Regions from separate parts of the Vibrio sp. GJ43-1 genome, predicted to be linked through region 1. Evidence: predicted binding sites of a transcription regulator. Region 1 holds the regulator's gene; the other holds the start of a gene.

Region 1 (8,354 bases):
ACATTGATATTGCTGGTATTGAAGCACTTAACCCCTCTCACCTTGTCATTTCTCCGGGTCCTTGTACGCCTAATGAAGCTGGGATCTCACTGGATGCTATCCGATACTTTGCCGGAAAGCTGCCACTTCTTGGGGTCTGCTTGGGTCGCCAGGCGATTGCTCAAGTCTTTGGCGGCGACGTTGTCCGTGCTCGCCAGGTGATGCACGGTAAAACCTCACCAATTAAGCATAACAACCGCAGTGTCTTTGCCGGACTCAATAATCCGCTGACTGTCACTCGCTACCATTCACTGATCGTGAAGCGAGAGACGCTCCCAGACTGTTTTGATATCACGGCGTGGACCGTGCTGCCAAATGGTGAGTTTGATGAAATTATGGGTTATCAGCATCGAACGCTGAACATTCATGCCGTACAATTTCACCCTGAATCCATCAAAACGGAACAAGGTCATGAGCTATTGAGTAATTTCTTACATGCTTAGTTTCTGATCAAGATCACCCTTTCATCTTTTCTTATCCTTCATCAGTTTTACTTATGAAGATGCAAAACTATTCGCTAATTCTGATACAGATAGCTGACAGAGCCCTGCCTGTTCATTTATTTGATAAATCATGAAAAAACACTTCATTTAAATTCAAAAATAACGCATAAATACTCATTGAGTTGTGCCTTGATTGAGTTGATTGATGGTGGAAAAGCATTTTCTGCTATTGTGTTAGTTAAATAATTGTAAATACAATGCTGCATCTATGAGGAGTGGTGAGAAGTTTCTTCTTTGCTAGAAAGCGTGAAGGTTTGCTCTATATTTGTATTAGATCTCACGTGAATAAGAAGCCCCCTTTCTCATGCGCAGTAATTAAAAGGAACGTGTTATGACAATGGAAAAAACAGTATCCCGTGAATGGTTTGATGAGGTAATGGTACCTTGTTATAACCCAATGGAAATGATTCCGGTTAAAGGTGAGGGTGCACGCGTATGGGATCAGCAAGGTAATGAGTATATTGATTTTGCTGGTGGTATCGCGGTGAGTTGTTTGGGGCATTGTCACCCAGCGATGGTCAATGCCGTGACTGAGCAGGCGAATAAAATTTGGCATTTAAGTAATGTGATGACGAATGAACCTGCACTGCGCTTAGCAAAAAAATTAACCGAAGTCAGTTTTGCTGAACGCGTGTTTTTCGCTAACTCTGGCGCGGAAGCCAATGAAGCAGCATTAAAACTGGCTCGTCGTTGGGCGGTGGATGTACATGGTCCGGAAAAATCAGAAATTATTGCATTTAATCAAGGGTTTCACGGCCGTACTTTCTTCACCGTTACTGTAGGTGGGCAAGCGGCGTATTCCGATGGGTTTGGACCTAAACCCGGTGATGTGAAGCATGTACCTTACAATGATATTGCCGCGCTAGAAGCGCAAATGTCGGACAAGACTTGTGCCATTATGATGGAGCCACTGCAAGGGGAGGGGGAATTATTTCGCCAGAACCGGAGTTTGTACAAGCGGTTCGAGAGCTCTGTGATAAATACAACGCACTGCTGATTTTCGATGAAGTACAAACGGGCAACGGTCGTACTGGACAATTTTACGCGTATCAAGGCCTTGGTATCACGCCAGATATTCTTAGCACGGCGAAGTCACTAGGGGGCGGTTTCCCTATTGGTGCGATGCTCACAACGAAAGCATTAGCGGCTCATATGAAAGTGGGTACGCACGGTTCAACCTATGGCGGTAACCCATTAGCGTGTGCCGTTGCTGAAGCGGTAGTGGATGTGGTGTCTTCCCCTGACGTTCTAGCGGGTGTTGCTGAGCGTGAAGCCTGGTTCCGTGAGGGACTAGAAGCTATTAATGCGAAATACGATATCTTTAGCGAAATTCGTGGCAAGGGGCTATTGCTCGGCGCAGCACTGAATGAACAGTGGCAAGGGCGCGCTCGTGATGTATTAGTTGCGGCTGGTGCACAAGGCTTGATGGTACTCGTGGCGGGTATGAACGTGGTGCGTTTTACCCCATCACTTGTCATCACCAAGCAAGAAGTTGAAGCAGGTTTAGCGAAGTTAGATAAGGCGATCAGTACTCTCGTTTAACGGGTACTCTAGTTTAACTCGTATTTGAATGGCTCTCTTGGGTGTGGATGTACCAAGAGAGTTTGCGTCGGAGGGATTATTGATGCTTGTTGTTCGTCCTATTACGATGTCGGATTATGATGCCCTGCACACTTGTGCAGTTGAGTCTGGTCACGGCTTTACCTCTCTTCCCGTTAATGAAGAGCTTCTTACCAATCGCATTACTCACTCAGAATACAGCTTTAGTAAGCCGGACGTCTTAGGGCCGACGGACGAAGGCTACCTGATGGTGGGCTATGACCGTGACACTGGCGAGGTGGCTGGTACTACGGGTATCGAAGGGGCGATAGGTTGGGATGTGCCGTTTTACTCCTATCATATCAGCACAGTGGTGCACTCTTCTCCTAAGCTAGGTGTGAATAATGTGGTGAAATTGCTGACGTTTGGCAATAACTACACCTGATTGTAGTGAGATCTGCACTTTATTTTTACGACCTGATTATCGCGCGGGGCTTAACGGCCGCTTGATGTCGAAATCTCGTTTTTTAATGATGGCTGAACACCCGCATCGTTTCTCCAAAACCATTTTTGCCGAGATGCGTGGCGTGTCTGATGCCGAAGGTAACTCGCCATTTTGGCAATGGCTACAAGAGCACTTTTTCTCCATTGATTTTACCATGGCAGATTATTTAACGGGGATCGGTAAGAAAGGCTTCATCGCGGATTTAATGCCGAAGTTACCGATTTACGTCAACCTGTTAAGCAAAGAGGCGCAAGCGGTGATTGGTCAAGTGCATGACAATACCAGACCCGCTTTAAAGTTATTGGAAAGAGAAGGTTTTACGTGCCGTAACTATGTCGATATTTTTGACGCAGGTCCGACGGTGGAGTGTGACTTACAGAACATTCAGGCGATTCGTAACTCATTCCGTGCCAAGGTCACTATTGCCGAGCATGCCAGTTCGCAAGATTACCTTATTGCCAATACGTCATTTGAACACTTTAGAGCGACGGCGGCAAAAGCGGCCTATGATGCTGAAAGTCAGCATGTATTGCTAGCACCTGATGTCGCTGACGCCTTGAACCTTTCTGAAGGCGATATGGTTCGTATGTTGGCGCAATAACGCGGGTTGCTGCATCTTTGTCGTACTTATCACGACACAATATGAAGATGCAGACTCTTCACTATTTACTAGGTTAAGGAACTTTTGATGACGCAATGGATCGCAGGACAATGGATCGCAGGAATGGGTGAGCAATTTCACTCGCTGTCGCCGTACAACAACGAGGTGATTTGGCAGGGACAATCGGCTACGCCAGTGCAGGTTGAATCTGCGGTCTCTTCGGCTAGACAAGCTTTTGTCAGTTGGAAAAAACGCTCGTTTGAAGAGCGTGAAGCGGTGGTGCTTGCGTTTGCGGAAAAACTCAAGGCTCGTAGTGAAGATATTGCAGTTGCGATAGCCAAGGAGACGGGTAAACCATTGTGGGAAACCCGAACGGAAGCCGAGCGCAATGGCAGGTAAAATCGCCATATCAATCCGAGCGTATCATGACAGAACGGGCAGTTCTCAGCGAGAGGCTGCGGGTAATCAAATTGTACTGCGCCATCGTCCTTTAGGAGTAATGGCGGTCTTTGGTCCCTATAACTTTCCAGGGCATTTGCCTAACGGACATATTGTTCCGGCGTTATTGGCTGGCAATACCGTGGTGTTTAAGCCTTCAGAACAAACGCCATTAGTAGGTGAGCTTGCTATGCAACTTTGGCAAGAGGCTGGGTTGCCAGATGGCGTGATTAACCTTGTGCAAGGCGGTAAAGAAACCGAGCATTGCTCTGGCTGACGCTAAAGGTATTGATGGGGTGTTGTTTACTGGTAGCGCGAATACTGGGCACGTATTACATCGTCAATTTGCTAGGTCAGCCTGATAAAATGTTGGCGTTGGAAATGGGTGGCAACAACCCGTTGGTCGTGAGTGATGCCTATGGTGATCTTGATGCGACGGTCTACACGATTATCCAATCTGCCTACATCAGTGCCGGACAGCGTTGTACCTGCGCTCGTCGCTTGTATGTGCCGTTTGGTGATAAAGGTGACCAGCTTGTTGACGCATTAGTGGCCGCGATAGCCAAGATTCGGATTGATGAACCATTCGCCACGCCTGCGCCTTTCATGGGGCCGCAGATTTCCATACAGGCTGCTCAGCACATTATTCAGGCACAAGCGACATTGCAATCGCTAGGTGGCAAGAGTTTAATGGAATCGAAACAATTACAGGCCGCGTTTGTGACGCCTGGTCTGATCGATGCTACGGCAATAAAGGCGCTACCGGATGAAGAATACTTCGGTCCATTATTGCAGCTTGTGCGTTACGAAACGCTACAACAAGCCGTTGAGCTTGCTAATGACACTCGATTTGGTTTATCGGCGGGCCTGATTTCAACCAATGATGATGAGTGGCTGTATTTTGTTGACCATATTCGTGCAGGTATTGTGAATCGCAACCGTCAGCTAACGGGCGCAAGTGGTGATGCACCATTTGGTGGTCCGGGTGCGTCGGGGAACTTGCGACCAAGCGCCTATTATGCGGCGGATTATTGCGCATACCCTATGGCGTCGATGGAAGGGGAGCACACCGTGCTACCTGCGACATTAAGCCCAGGTCTCGATCTTTAAGGAGCGAAAGATGACGGCAGAACAATTATTTGCGCAGTTGTGGCAAGATTACACTCAGCGATTATGCCCTTCAGCGGCAAAAGTGCAGGCGTTGTTAAAAGAAGGGGAGGCACTGATTAATGATCATATCGCGTTACGCACCTTCAATCTCTCGCCTGTGGGTATTGAAACATTAGCAAAGCCATTTCTTAAGCTTGGTTATCAACAAGCGGGTGAGTATGACTTTGAAGCGAAAAAGCTGTCTGCGATTCATCTACAACACAGTGACGAGTCGTTGCCGAAAGTCTTTATTAGTGAGCTTCGTGTTGAACAGTGCTCAGCAGTGCTGCAAGCTATCGTAGCGAAGCTAGTAAGCCAAGTGGACAGTTCGCAATTAGTGGTTGGTGATTTCTTGTTTGGCGGCCGTATGTGGACGTTAAGCTCAGAAGACTACCAAACATTAGCCAAAGAGAGTGAGTATGCGGCATGGCTTGCGGCACATGGCTATGGCGCTAACCATTTTACCGTTAGTGTTAACCAACTTAATCGTTTTGTAGAGGTGACGGAGGTGAATGACTACCTGCGTAAAGAAAGCTTCAATATTAACGAGTCGGGTGGTGAGGTGAAAGGGTCTCCGGAGGTTTTACTCGAACAGTCTTCGACGATGGCTGATAAAGTATCGGTGATGTTTAGTGATGGCGAGCAGAGTATTCCTGGCGGCTTCTATGAATTTGCCAAGCGCTATCAAATGGCAGATGGAAATTACTATCAAGGGTTTGTTGCGGCGTCAGCCGACAAAATTTTTGAGAGTACCCATCAATAAGTTTGAATTTTTACTTTAACTAGCGCGACTTGTTGGAATTAACCACCAATAAAAAAGCCACCTTGCGGTGGCTTTTTGAATGTCTAAAGGCGTCGATTAACGAGTGCCGTAGACCACAATAGTCTTACCGTGAGCAGAAATAAGGTTCTGCTCTTCCAGCATCTTAAGAATACGTCCTACTGTCTCACGAGAACAACCAACGATTTGGCCGATTTCTTGACGAGTAATCTTGATTTGCATGCCGTCAGGGTGAGTCATTGCATCAGGTTGTTTCGCTAGGTTAAGTAGCGTCTGAGCAATACGACCCGTTACGTCAAGGAACGCAAGGTCACCCACTTTCTGGCTTGTCACTTGTAGGCGACTTGCCATCTGAGAAGATAAGCGCATGAGAATATCTGGGTTAACTTGGATAAGTTGACGGAATTTCTTAAATGAAATTTCAGCCACTTCACAAGGTGATTTAGCTCGCACCCAAGCTGTACGTTCTTGGTCTTCTTCAAATAGGCCTAGTTCACCGATGAAGTCACCTTGGTTAAGGTAAGACAAGATCATCTCTTTGCCTTCTTCATCTTTAATAAGCACTGCTACTGAACCTTTTACGATGTAGTAAAGGGTTTCAGCCTTCTCGCCCGCATGGATCAGCGTGCTCTTTGAAGGGTACTTGTGAATATGACAATGTGAAAGGAACCACTCTAGCGTTGGGTCGGTTTGAGGTTTACCTAGAACCATATTTCTTACTTCCTCTGCAGGGTATGCTTGCTGCTTTCCATATATTATAGCAAGTCCATTGTGTTAGGACTTACTAGCATAAAAGCACTTTGAAGATGGCGCAAGCGATCTTCTGTTTCAAAGAAATAGTATCCTTTTTTGCGCGGACTTTCTTGATTTTAATCGTGTCATCAGACCATTTTTCTATACAAAACTGTGCACATGATCACGGTATAAAAAATCATCTAAGTTTAGGCGCAAAAAATTAACCTATTTTCCCTGTTTCTATTAGCTGCTGTAGTATAGGTCGGACGATTAATTCCATCGCGAAGCTCATTTTTCCGCCGGGCACAACGATGGTGTTATGACGTGACATAAACGACCCATCTATCATGGCAAGCAGGTAAGGATAGTCGACATTTTTAATCCCTCGTAAGCGAATGACCACAAAACTTTCATCAAGGCTTGGGATTCCCTTGGCATTGAGAGGGTTTGAGGTGTCGACAGTCGGAACGCGCTGAAAGTTAATATGAGTACGCGAAAACTGCGGGGTAATGTAGCTTAGGTAGTCATCCATTGAACGTACGATGGAGTCGGTTACCGCTTCACGAGAGTGGCCTCTGTCACGCGTATCACGAACGAATTTTTGAATCCACTCAAGGTTGACGATTGGCACCATGCCAATCAGCAAATCCACATGCTGAGCCGCGTTGATTGCTCCATCAACCACGCCACCATGTAGCCCTTCATAGAATAAAACGTCTGAATTTTCTGGTAGGTCTTGCCACGGCGTAAATGTGCCCGGCATTTGGTTATAAGGAACGGCTTCATCAAATGTATGTAGGTAACGTCTAAATTGCCCCACCCCGTTTTGTCCATAGTTTTTAAAGAAGGTTTCGAGTGCAGGAAAGTCATTCGCTTGGGGGCCAAAATAACTGATGTGCTTTCCTTGTTCTTTCGCTTTTCGGATCTCTACGTCCATTTCTGGACGCGTAAAGCGGTGGAAGCTATCACCTTCAATGAAAGCAGGCTTGATGCTCATCATATTGAACATCTTGCGGAACGCTTCTGACGTTGTTGTGGTACTGAGCTCCTGAGGAGCCAGTCACCGCGATAATCGGGTGTTTGGCTGACATAACACTTCCTGTGTAATTTTCTAGTTATTGTCTCTTCCTGTGTGTGGGAGAGAGTTATCGTGAAACTGATGCCGAGTCTTAAAGCTTAAATCTTTAAATCTTAGAGCTTAAACCATGGCGCCGCGATGTTAGCGCCAATGGGCATCGCTATCGTCGATGTGGCATTTTCTAATAATGAGAGGCTTACTATAGCACTTCATTACGTGACGCGTGTTCAAAGGCGAGACATTTACAGCGAGTGACGCAATTTGATGTCGACCGTTTCATGCAGTTCAGAGAAAACAATGACGGCTTCGCCTGACTCGAGCTGGCCTCTGACGTGCGCTAATTTGTCGGCGAGACTGAATTCGCTTTCACCGTAATCCGTTCCTTCACGCAGCACAAATTCTTGGATTAAGTTATCCAGTGTTTCAGGTGCGATTTGTTGCCATGGAATGATCATAAATACCTCTCTCTTTCATGATGGCGTGAGTATACCAGAGTTAGCGAGTTCTTAAGTTAAATCACGGCTCGGTGTGACTTGTAGGTGGTGATAGTACTTAGGTAGCACCTCCTCAAGCCAAAAGGTAGGCTTTAACCAACTGCCAGACAAAAAGCCAACATGACCGCCTCGTTCGAGTAAGTGATAGCTGAGGTGTGTGGGCAGTTCATAGCGAGGAATGACGTCATCGTTCATGAAAGGGTCGTCTTTGGCATGGATGAATTGAGTCGGAATCACGATGTCGCTCAACCGAGGCAATGCTGAGCATTGTTGGTAGTAATCGTCGGCGTTTTTAAACCCATGCAGTGGGGCGGTGATTAAATTATCGAACTCATAAAGCTTCGTCATGCCCCGGACGTGCTCAGCGGTGAGATCAAGAGCCTCGCTCAAAAGGTGTATTTTTTTTAACGCGTTCTTCTTTAATGAGGACACGAGATACTTACGGTAAACCTTTGAAAACCCTTGTTCGATACGTTTAGAGCAGGCCGCAAG
Region 2 (8,354 bases), 1.0 Mb from region 1:
GAGGGTCTAAACATGTGCTCGAGCGCACCAGAGAATAAAATCACTAAGCCTTGCAGCACCACGACGATGTTACGGTCCACGCCATATTCAAAACTCAGCTCAGCACCACCTTGATAGAGAAAGCCAAAGAGCAAGCTGGCCAGTAAAACACCAATAGGATGATTTCTTCCCATAAGCGCAACGGCAATGCCAGTAAAGCCAAAGCCTTCGACAAAGTTAAGTTTTATTTGGTGCAGTTCGCCTTGTAGTACGTTAAGGCCAAAAAATCCGGCAAGCATACCAGAGATCAGCATGGTAATAATGATAGTCTTGCTGTACTTAATGCCAGCATAGCCTGCTGCTGAAGGGTTAGCGCCGACTGAGCGAACTTCATAGCCCCAGCGAGAGTGCCACATAAATAGCCACACAAAGACACAACAAAGTAGGGCAAAAATAAAGCTCAAATTCATTGGGCTCGGTGCCATTTCGATTCCGAACACCGCCAATATCTCATGCATTTTGGGAAGCCAGCTGCTCACCGCAAATACCCGGCTCTCTGTTGCCATGGTATTGTCTGGCTTGAGCACCTCTACCAATAAATACGCCATGAATGAGGCCGCGATAAAGTTAAACATGATAGTTGTGATAACAATGTGTGAGCCGCGTTTCGCTTGTAAATAGGCAGGAATAAACGCCCAAGCTGCACCAAACAGCCCGCCCGCTAAAATGGCCACAGGGAAGGTAATATACCAAGGCGCGTATTCACCCAACGTTAAGCACACCAGCCCCACACCGAGCCCGCCAATATAGGCTTGTCCTTCACCCCCAATATTAAAAAGCCCGGCGTGGAAGGCAACGGCGACCGCAAGCCCTGTGAAAATAAAGCCCGTCGCGTAGTACATGGTGTAGCCAAACCCTTCGGCATAACCAAATGCGCCAGTCCACATGACTTTTGCCGCATCAATTGGGCTGATGTCGATATAGATAAATAACAGCGCAGACACGAGAAACGCGACCATGACATTGATGGCGGGCAATAGTGCCATGGTTACCCAAGCGGGTACTTTGGCTTGGCTCATGACGTCTCTCCTTGTTGTCCTTGGCCGGAAGCCACTGCTTTTTGCTGTAAGTGTTCCGGCATAATATTGGCCATCATTAACCCTAGTGTTTGTTCATCGGCATCATCAATGGAGACTTCGCCGACAATCGCGCCATCAAAGACCACCAAAATTCGATCGGCGAGGCTAAGGATTTCATCCAGTTCAACCGAGACTAAAAGTACGGCTTTATCTTCATCTCGAGCCGCGATAATTTGCTGGTGGATGTATTCGATTGCGCCAATATCGACCCCACGTGTAGGCTGCCCAACGAGCAGAACATCTGGATTTTGTTCCATCTCACGAGCAATCACGAGTTTTTGTTGGTTACCACCAGAGAAGTTGGCGGTTTTCAGTGTCGTGTCGTTTGGGCGAACGTCCCATTTGTCCATACTGGTTTGACAGTGTGCTTTAATCGCTTGCTTATCCTGCAGCAATCCTTTGTTGTATTGGGGAAGGTGGTGATAGCCGAGGATATAAGCCTCTTGGGCTTCAAATTTGTTGATGAGCCCTTGCTTGTGACGATCTTCAGGAATATGCCCGACGCCAATCGCCCGTACTTCCTGAGGGTTGAGTGGGTTCAGCTTATCAATGGTGCTGTTGTTAATGTGTATGGACCCCGAATGAGGTTGCAAAATACCAGATAAGAGAGCAAGAATTTCAGACTGACCATTTCCAGACACCCCAGCAATACCGACTACTTCACCTTGCCTAACGCCAAAGCTGACGCGTTTCACCCGCTCTACATTGGCGTCATCAAAATATTGCAGGTTATCGACAGTAATCAGCTGTTTTTTCGGCTTTGAGGAGTGTTTGTCGACTTTGAGGCGAACTTTACGACCGACCATAAATTCGGCTAATTGTTCTTTATTGGTATTTGCCGTGGTGACGTGCTCCACCATCGTACCTTGTCGCATCACTGAGATGTTATCGGTAATTGCGAGCACTTCACGCAGTTTATGCGTGATGATCATGATGGTTGTACCTTGTGCTCTCAGTTTGTCTAGAATGCGAAATAGATGATCCGCTTCTTGCGGCGTTAATACCCCAGTGGGTTCATCAAGGATGAGTATTTTAGCGCCACGATATAGGGCTTTGAGAATTTCGACTCGTTGCTGAAGACCGACAGGCAATTCGCCAACGATAGCATCAATTGGGACATCAAGACCGTAGTCTTTCGCCAGTGCTTTGAGTTTTTTACGGGCCTTTCCTAGGCTTTCTTCTAGCTTCCAACCATCTTCAGCGCCGAGCACAATATTCTCGAGAACAGAGAAGGTCTCGACCAACATAAAGTGTTGATGCACCATACCAATCCCTGATTGGATCGCTTCTTGTGAATTGGCGGGCTTATATGGCTGGCCATTAACCCACATCGCACCTTCATCGGCATGATAAAAGCCGTAAATAATGCTCATTAACGTCGATTTGCTTAGCGCCGTTTTCACCGATAATACCGTGAATAGTGCCCTTGGGAACTCGAAGATCAATGTCACGATTGGCATGAACGGCGCCAAAACGTTTATTGATGTCTTTGAGTTCTATGGCAATAGGTTGTCCTTGTGTCACGAGATACTGCCTTATATTGAATTAGCGATGTGAATTGCTCGCTAATGATTCCCTGCTAATTACTTAAATGTCGTTTTTATTTTATTGGTTGCTTCTAAGTTTATAGATTGCTTCTAAGTTTATGGGTTGTCGTTATTGAAGATGATCATGGGGTGTAGGGTGTGCGATACGCCACTGTGTTTTAGGCAGTGGCGTAGAGCTTGAGCTAGGCTGAAAGCCTAGCCGTAAATGCAGCTTGTTGGCGGTACTTAGTAATTACAGGTATTGTCTGACATGTAGTCGTGGACTTTGATATCACTCGGCAATAATTTGCGCTTGTAGCTCATCGAGATACGCTTTCATTTCCGCAGTAATGAGATCTTTGTTGTTATCATCGTATGCCCATTCAACCGCCCCGTCTTTAAGACCGAGTACCTTGATGCCCGCTTCCCATGATCCTTTCTCAGCTTCATCCCATGAGTTATAGGCGGCAACGCCCACCTTTTTCACCATCGACGTTAACATGGTGCCAGGTTGTAAGTGGTTTTGGTTTGAGTCCACACCGATAGCAAATTTACCGCCATCTTTTGCCGCCTGATACACCCCCATCCCAGTTCCGCCTGCAGCGGCGTAGATAACATCAACCCCTTTAGAGAACTGAGATTTAGCAAGCTCGGAGCCTTTAGCTGGATCAGCAAACGCAGCTGCAGTGTTGAACCTGTCATATTCTGGAAAGTTTCGATTTTAGGGTTAGCGTATTGTGCGCCTTGGCGATAACCACATTCAAACTTACGAATCAGTGGAATGTCCATTCCGCCTACAAAACCAACTTTGGCCGTTTTAGAGGCCTTAGCAGCCAGTGCACCCACGAGGAAAGAACCCTCATGCTCTTTGAACACGATAGATTGAACGTTTGGCTTGTCGACGACCATATCGATGATAGTAAACTGAATGTCAGGAAACTCTGTTGCGACTTTCTCTACAGCAGAAGCCATATTAAAACCTACCGCAACGATGGGAGTGAACCCGCGGCTGGCAAGACGGCGTAGACCTTGTTCGCGTTGTGCTTCATTTTGAGGTTCGAATTCACGTACTTTAATGCCCTTGTCGGCATTGAAAGGTTTAACACCATTTTGAAAAACGGCTTCATTAAACGATTTGTCGAATTTACCTGCTGTATCATAAACAACGGCTGGTTTTGCTGCGAATACGCTGAAAGACGAGACCGCCACTGCAAGTGCGGAGAGTTTTAGAATAGTTTTTTTCACGTTCAGTTCCCTTGTGGTGTCAGATAATGGGGGTACCATTGATGAATCAATAGACCCGGCTAACGCTGTGGTTAGAGGCTGGAAATTAAACGTTTGTAAATAACGCAGCCTCATGCTTTGTTTAATTTACAAACAGTACGAAACATTTTATCGTTTGCTTGATTGAAAAAAAACCGCTTCTATCACAGCAATGAGTGTTGAATCACAACTTAGTGATAAAACTCTAACTATTGGCTATCCTTTGCGTAACAAGGGGTCTGGTAGATTAACTTGCAATCGATTACATTTACTCGTTGGTATGTTTATCGCTTTTTTGCTGTGTGTTTATTCCGTTATAGAGAGAGTTTTATTTATGTGTAAATGGCTGCGTGTTTGGTTAAAAAAATACGATGACTGGTGCCAGTCTATGGGGCTTATACCGGAAAACAAACGTTGCTGCACACCGTATAGAAAAGATCCCGCGAACGATGATTGATACTCACTGTCACTTAGACCTCATCGCGGCGAAAACCGATCTTGCTGATGTACTAGAGGGTGCGAGAGCCGCAGGGGTAGAGGGCATAATCGTCCCAGGAATCAATGAAGAAAACTGGACTGACATCGCGCAGCTAGCACAGCAACATTCCGATATTTACTATGCCCTTGGCTTCCATCCTTTATTTTTATCAGGCGTGTCTTCTGCCAGTATTGAACGATTAAAACAGGTGTTCGTCCAGGCGCGAGGCTTGCCTAATAAATGTGTTGCAATCGGCGAGTGCGGATTAGATTTTTATCATTTAGGTCAAGACTGTGATGTTGAACTCGTGAAACAGCAGCAAAAGCAGATCTTACGTGAGCATATATTACTGGCGAATAAAGCCAAGCTCCCAGTTATTTTGCATTGTCGAAAAGCGCACCAAGACATGATGGCGTTACTAAGAAAAACGGCACCCATATATGGTGGAGTGATCCATGGTTTTAGTGGCAGCTACCAGCAAGCGATGGAATATATAAAATTAGGCATCTATATAGGGGTTGGTGGCGTCATTTCTTATGAACGCGCTAAGAAGACTCGTGACACCATCTCGAAGCTTCCACTTGAATACTTATTAATCGAAACTGACGCACCTGATATGCCATTAAGTGGTTATCAGGGCGCTATCAATAAGCCGGAAATGCTGAAGTTGACCCTATCAACTCTTATCATGCTGCGAAGTGAAAGTGCGCAAACGGTTACGTCACAACTCCAAAATAATAGCAAATCGCTGTTTTTTATTTGTGACTAAAGTTACCTGTAATTGTTAAATTAAGTTTTGTTACAGAGTTGACTTGTGATCTATGTCGCAAAATGACATGTACGTCTTATGTGTTGAGGACGAAAGTGTGAAGGGGGTACTACTTTCTTTTCTGAGGGTTTGTATAATCGCCCCCGCTTTTGAGCTTCAATTTTTATTACACGCCAAATAATTAAATATAAGGAAGTCATAAACCATGAGCCTGTTTATGAGCCTGGTTGGAATGGTAGTACTGATCGGTATCGCAGTATTATTATCAGATAACCGCAAAGCTATTAATATCAGAACGGTGGGTGGCGCTTTTGCTATCCAATTTTTACTCGGTGCATTCGTTCTTTACGTTCCATGGGGACAAGAAGTACTTCGCGGTGTATCAGACGCTATCTCTAACGTCATCAATTACGGTAATGATGGTTCTTCATTCCTATTCGGTGGTCTTGTGTCAGGCAAGATGTTTGAGGTCTTCGGTGGCGGTGGCTTCATCTTCGCATTCCGTGTATTACCAACACTTATCTTCTTCTCTGCGTTAGTTTCTGTATTGTATTACCTAGGTATTATGCAATGGGTAATCAAGATTCTTGGTGGTGGCTTACAAAAAGCACTAGGCACATCTCGTGCGGAATCGATGTCTGCAGCAGCAAACATTTTCGTTGGTCAAACTGAAGCCCCTCTTGTTGTTCGTCCTTTTGTACCAAAGATGACTCAATCAGAACTATTCGCAGTAATGTGTGGTGGTCTAGCGTCTATCGCTGGTGGTGTTCTTGCGGGTTACGCTTCTATGGGCGTGCCAATTGAGTACTTGGTAGCAGCGTCATTCATGGCAGCACCTGGTGGTCTATTGTTTGCTAAAATCATGAAACCTGAAACTGACGAGCCAATCGATCAGCTTCATGACATGGAAGCAGAAGGCGATGACAAACCAGCTAACGTTATCGATGCAGCAGCAGGCGGCGCGTCAGCGGGTCTTCAGCTAGCACTTAACGTTGGTGCAATGCTAATCGCATTCATCGGCCTTATCGCACTTGTGAACGGTATGCTTGGTGGCGTTGGTGGTTGGTTCGGTATGCCTGAACTGCGCCTTGAATTGCTACTTGGTTGGGTATTTGCTCCTCTTGCATTCCTTATTGGTGTGCCATGGGAAGAAGCGGTTGTTGCTGGTGAGTTCATCGGTATGAAAACCGTTGCTAACGAATTTGTAGCGTTTGCAAACTTTGCACCTTACCTAACTGAAGCTGCGCCTGTCGTTCTTTCTGACAAGACCAAAGCAATCATCTCATTTGCACTTTGTGGTTTCGCGAACCTTTCTTCTATCGCGATTCTACTAGGTGGTCTAGGCAGCTTGGCGCCTAAGCGTCGCGGTGATATCGCTCGCATGGGTGTGAAAGCGGTTATCGCTGGTACGCTATCTAACTTGATGGCAGCAACGATTGCTGGCTTCTGTCTTAGCCTTGCGGCAATGTAACTGTTAGCCGAAGGTTATTTAGTATATAGACGCCACAATAAATCGCCCCGTAGCAAGAGATTGCTGCGGGGCTTTTTTGTTTTTTGGGGGGCAAGAAACCCCCAAATCCCTACCATGTAAGGCATGAAGGGAAAAGAGACGGATTTTTTTGAGATACAAACCGTTTGCGTATTATTCGTGACTACCGTTTTGAGGAAGAGTTCTATACTGTATAGGCTACTCAGTAGATAACCATGTTTGATGGTTATCTACTTAGCCCAGAACTGGTTCTCCACCTTAAATCAATCGGTTGGACTAATACGAACTGGTACTGTGCGGCGACAAGGAAAGCGATTGGCGCGAAGCGCCGAGTCTTCAAGGAACCAAGTCCGTTCATTTATTGCTGACCGCGTGTCAGATAATTAATTGAATATATTGACCGGAGATAGAAATGAGCGATTTAAAAGCAGCAGCTTTACGTGCACTTAAACTGATGGATCTAACCACACTTAACGAAGATGACACGGATGCAAAAGTGATCGCGTTGTGTCATGACGCGAAAACGTCAGTGGGGAATACAGCAGCAGTTTGTATTTATCCACGTTTTGTACCAATTGCGAAGAAAACGCTTCGTGAACAAGGTACGCCGGATGTTCGTATTGCTACTGTGACTAACTTCCCACACGGTAATGATGATATTGCTATCGCTGTTGCTGAAACAAAAGCGGCGGTTGCTTACGGTGCAGACGAAGTGGACGTCGTTTTCCCTTACCGAGCACTGATGACTGGCAACGAAGAAGTAGGCTTCGAGTTGGTTAAGCAATGTAAGGAAGCGTGTGGTGACATCCTTCTTAAAGTGATCATCGAAACTAGGTGAGCTGAAAGAAGAAGCACTCATCAAGAAAGCGTCAGAAATCTGTATCAAGGCAGGTGCTGACTTCATCAAAACCTCAACGGGTAAAGTATCGGTTAACGCAACGCCAGAATATGCGCGCATGATGCTAGAAGTGATTCGTGATATGGGCGTAGCAAAAACGGTTGGCTTTAAGCCTGCTGGTGGTGTTCGCACAGCAGAAGATGCAGCAGCATACCTTGCAATGGCCGACGATATCCTAGGCGCGGATTGGGCAGATAACATGCACTACCGTTTTGGTGCATCAAGCCTGCTAACCAACCTCCTTAATACATTAGAAGTAACAGACGAAACTGCAGATCCATCTGCATACTAATCTAACGCTTTTAGGTGGTGACGAACCCTTGTCACCACCATTTCCTCTATACCCTATAACCCAAGCTTAGACTGGGGAGGCACTAATGTATTTACCACAAGAAATTATTCGTAAAAAACGCGATGGCCAAGTACTGAGCGCGGAAGAAATTAACTTCTTCATTCAAGGTGTTGCGAATGACACTGTATCAGAAGGCCAAATTGCAGCTTTCGCCATGACGATCTTTTTTAATGAAATGACTATGCCAGAACGTATTGCGCTGACGTGTGCAATGCGTGACTCTGGCATGGTTATAGATTGGGGCCATATGAACTTTGGTGGCCCAATTGTTGATAAACACTCGACAAGCGGTGTCGGCGATGTCACCTCTTTAATGCTTGGCCCTATGATTGCGGCTTGCGGTGGCTTCGTTCCGATGATCTCTGGACGTGGTTTAGGTCATACAGGGGGGACACTTGATAAACTTGAGTCTATTCCTGGCTATGATATTACACCGACAAACGACGTCTTTGGTCAAGTGA

Evidence for each region. Region 1 encodes CRP, which controls carbon source genes, mostly activating them, when cyclic AMP is high. Its sites were predicted from a motif close to TGTGANNNNNNTCACA; they were not measured.
Region 2: the regulator CRP is predicted to act here: its motif matches at 5,199-5,214, upstream of AC0L66_RS14675 (NupC/NupG family nucleoside CNT transporter).

What each region holds. Positions count from the first base shown of each region.
Region 1 covers NZ_CM147884.1:503,364-511,717, forward strand. Annotated here, with positions in the region: gene AC0L66_RS02470 (aminodeoxychorismate/anthranilate synthase component II) at 1-482, shown strand, start outside; partial or broken gene AC0L66_RS02475 (aspartate aminotransferase family protein) at 874-2,084, shown strand; partial or broken gene astA (arginine N-succinyltransferase) at 2,167-3,187, shown strand; partial or broken gene astD (succinylglutamate-semialdehyde dehydrogenase) at 3,275-4,735, shown strand; gene AC0L66_RS02490 (2-oxoadipate dioxygenase/decarboxylase family protein) at 4,746-5,537, shown strand; gene crp (cAMP-activated global transcriptional regulator CRP) at 5,634-6,266, opposite strand; partial or broken gene AC0L66_RS02500 (phosphoribulokinase) at 6,511-7,381, opposite strand; gene AC0L66_RS02505 (YheU family protein) at 7,611-7,823, opposite strand; gene AC0L66_RS02510 (hydrolase) at 7,875-8,354, opposite strand, start outside.
Region 2 covers NZ_CM147884.1:3,080,696-3,089,049, reverse strand. Annotated here, with positions in the region: gene AC0L66_RS14700 (ABC transporter permease) at 1-1,058, opposite strand, end outside; gene AC0L66_RS14695 (ABC transporter ATP-binding protein) at 1,055-2,578, opposite strand; partial or broken gene AC0L66_RS14690 (BMP family lipoprotein) at 2,937-3,269, opposite strand; partial or broken gene AC0L66_RS14685 (BMP family ABC transporter substrate-binding protein) at 3,356-3,928, opposite strand; gene AC0L66_RS14680 (TatD family hydrolase) at 4,279-5,154, shown strand; gene AC0L66_RS14675 (NupC/NupG family nucleoside CNT transporter) at 5,360-6,625, shown strand; partial or broken gene deoC (deoxyribose-phosphate aldolase) at 7,056-7,833, shown strand; gene deoA (thymidine phosphorylase) at 7,919-8,354, shown strand, end outside.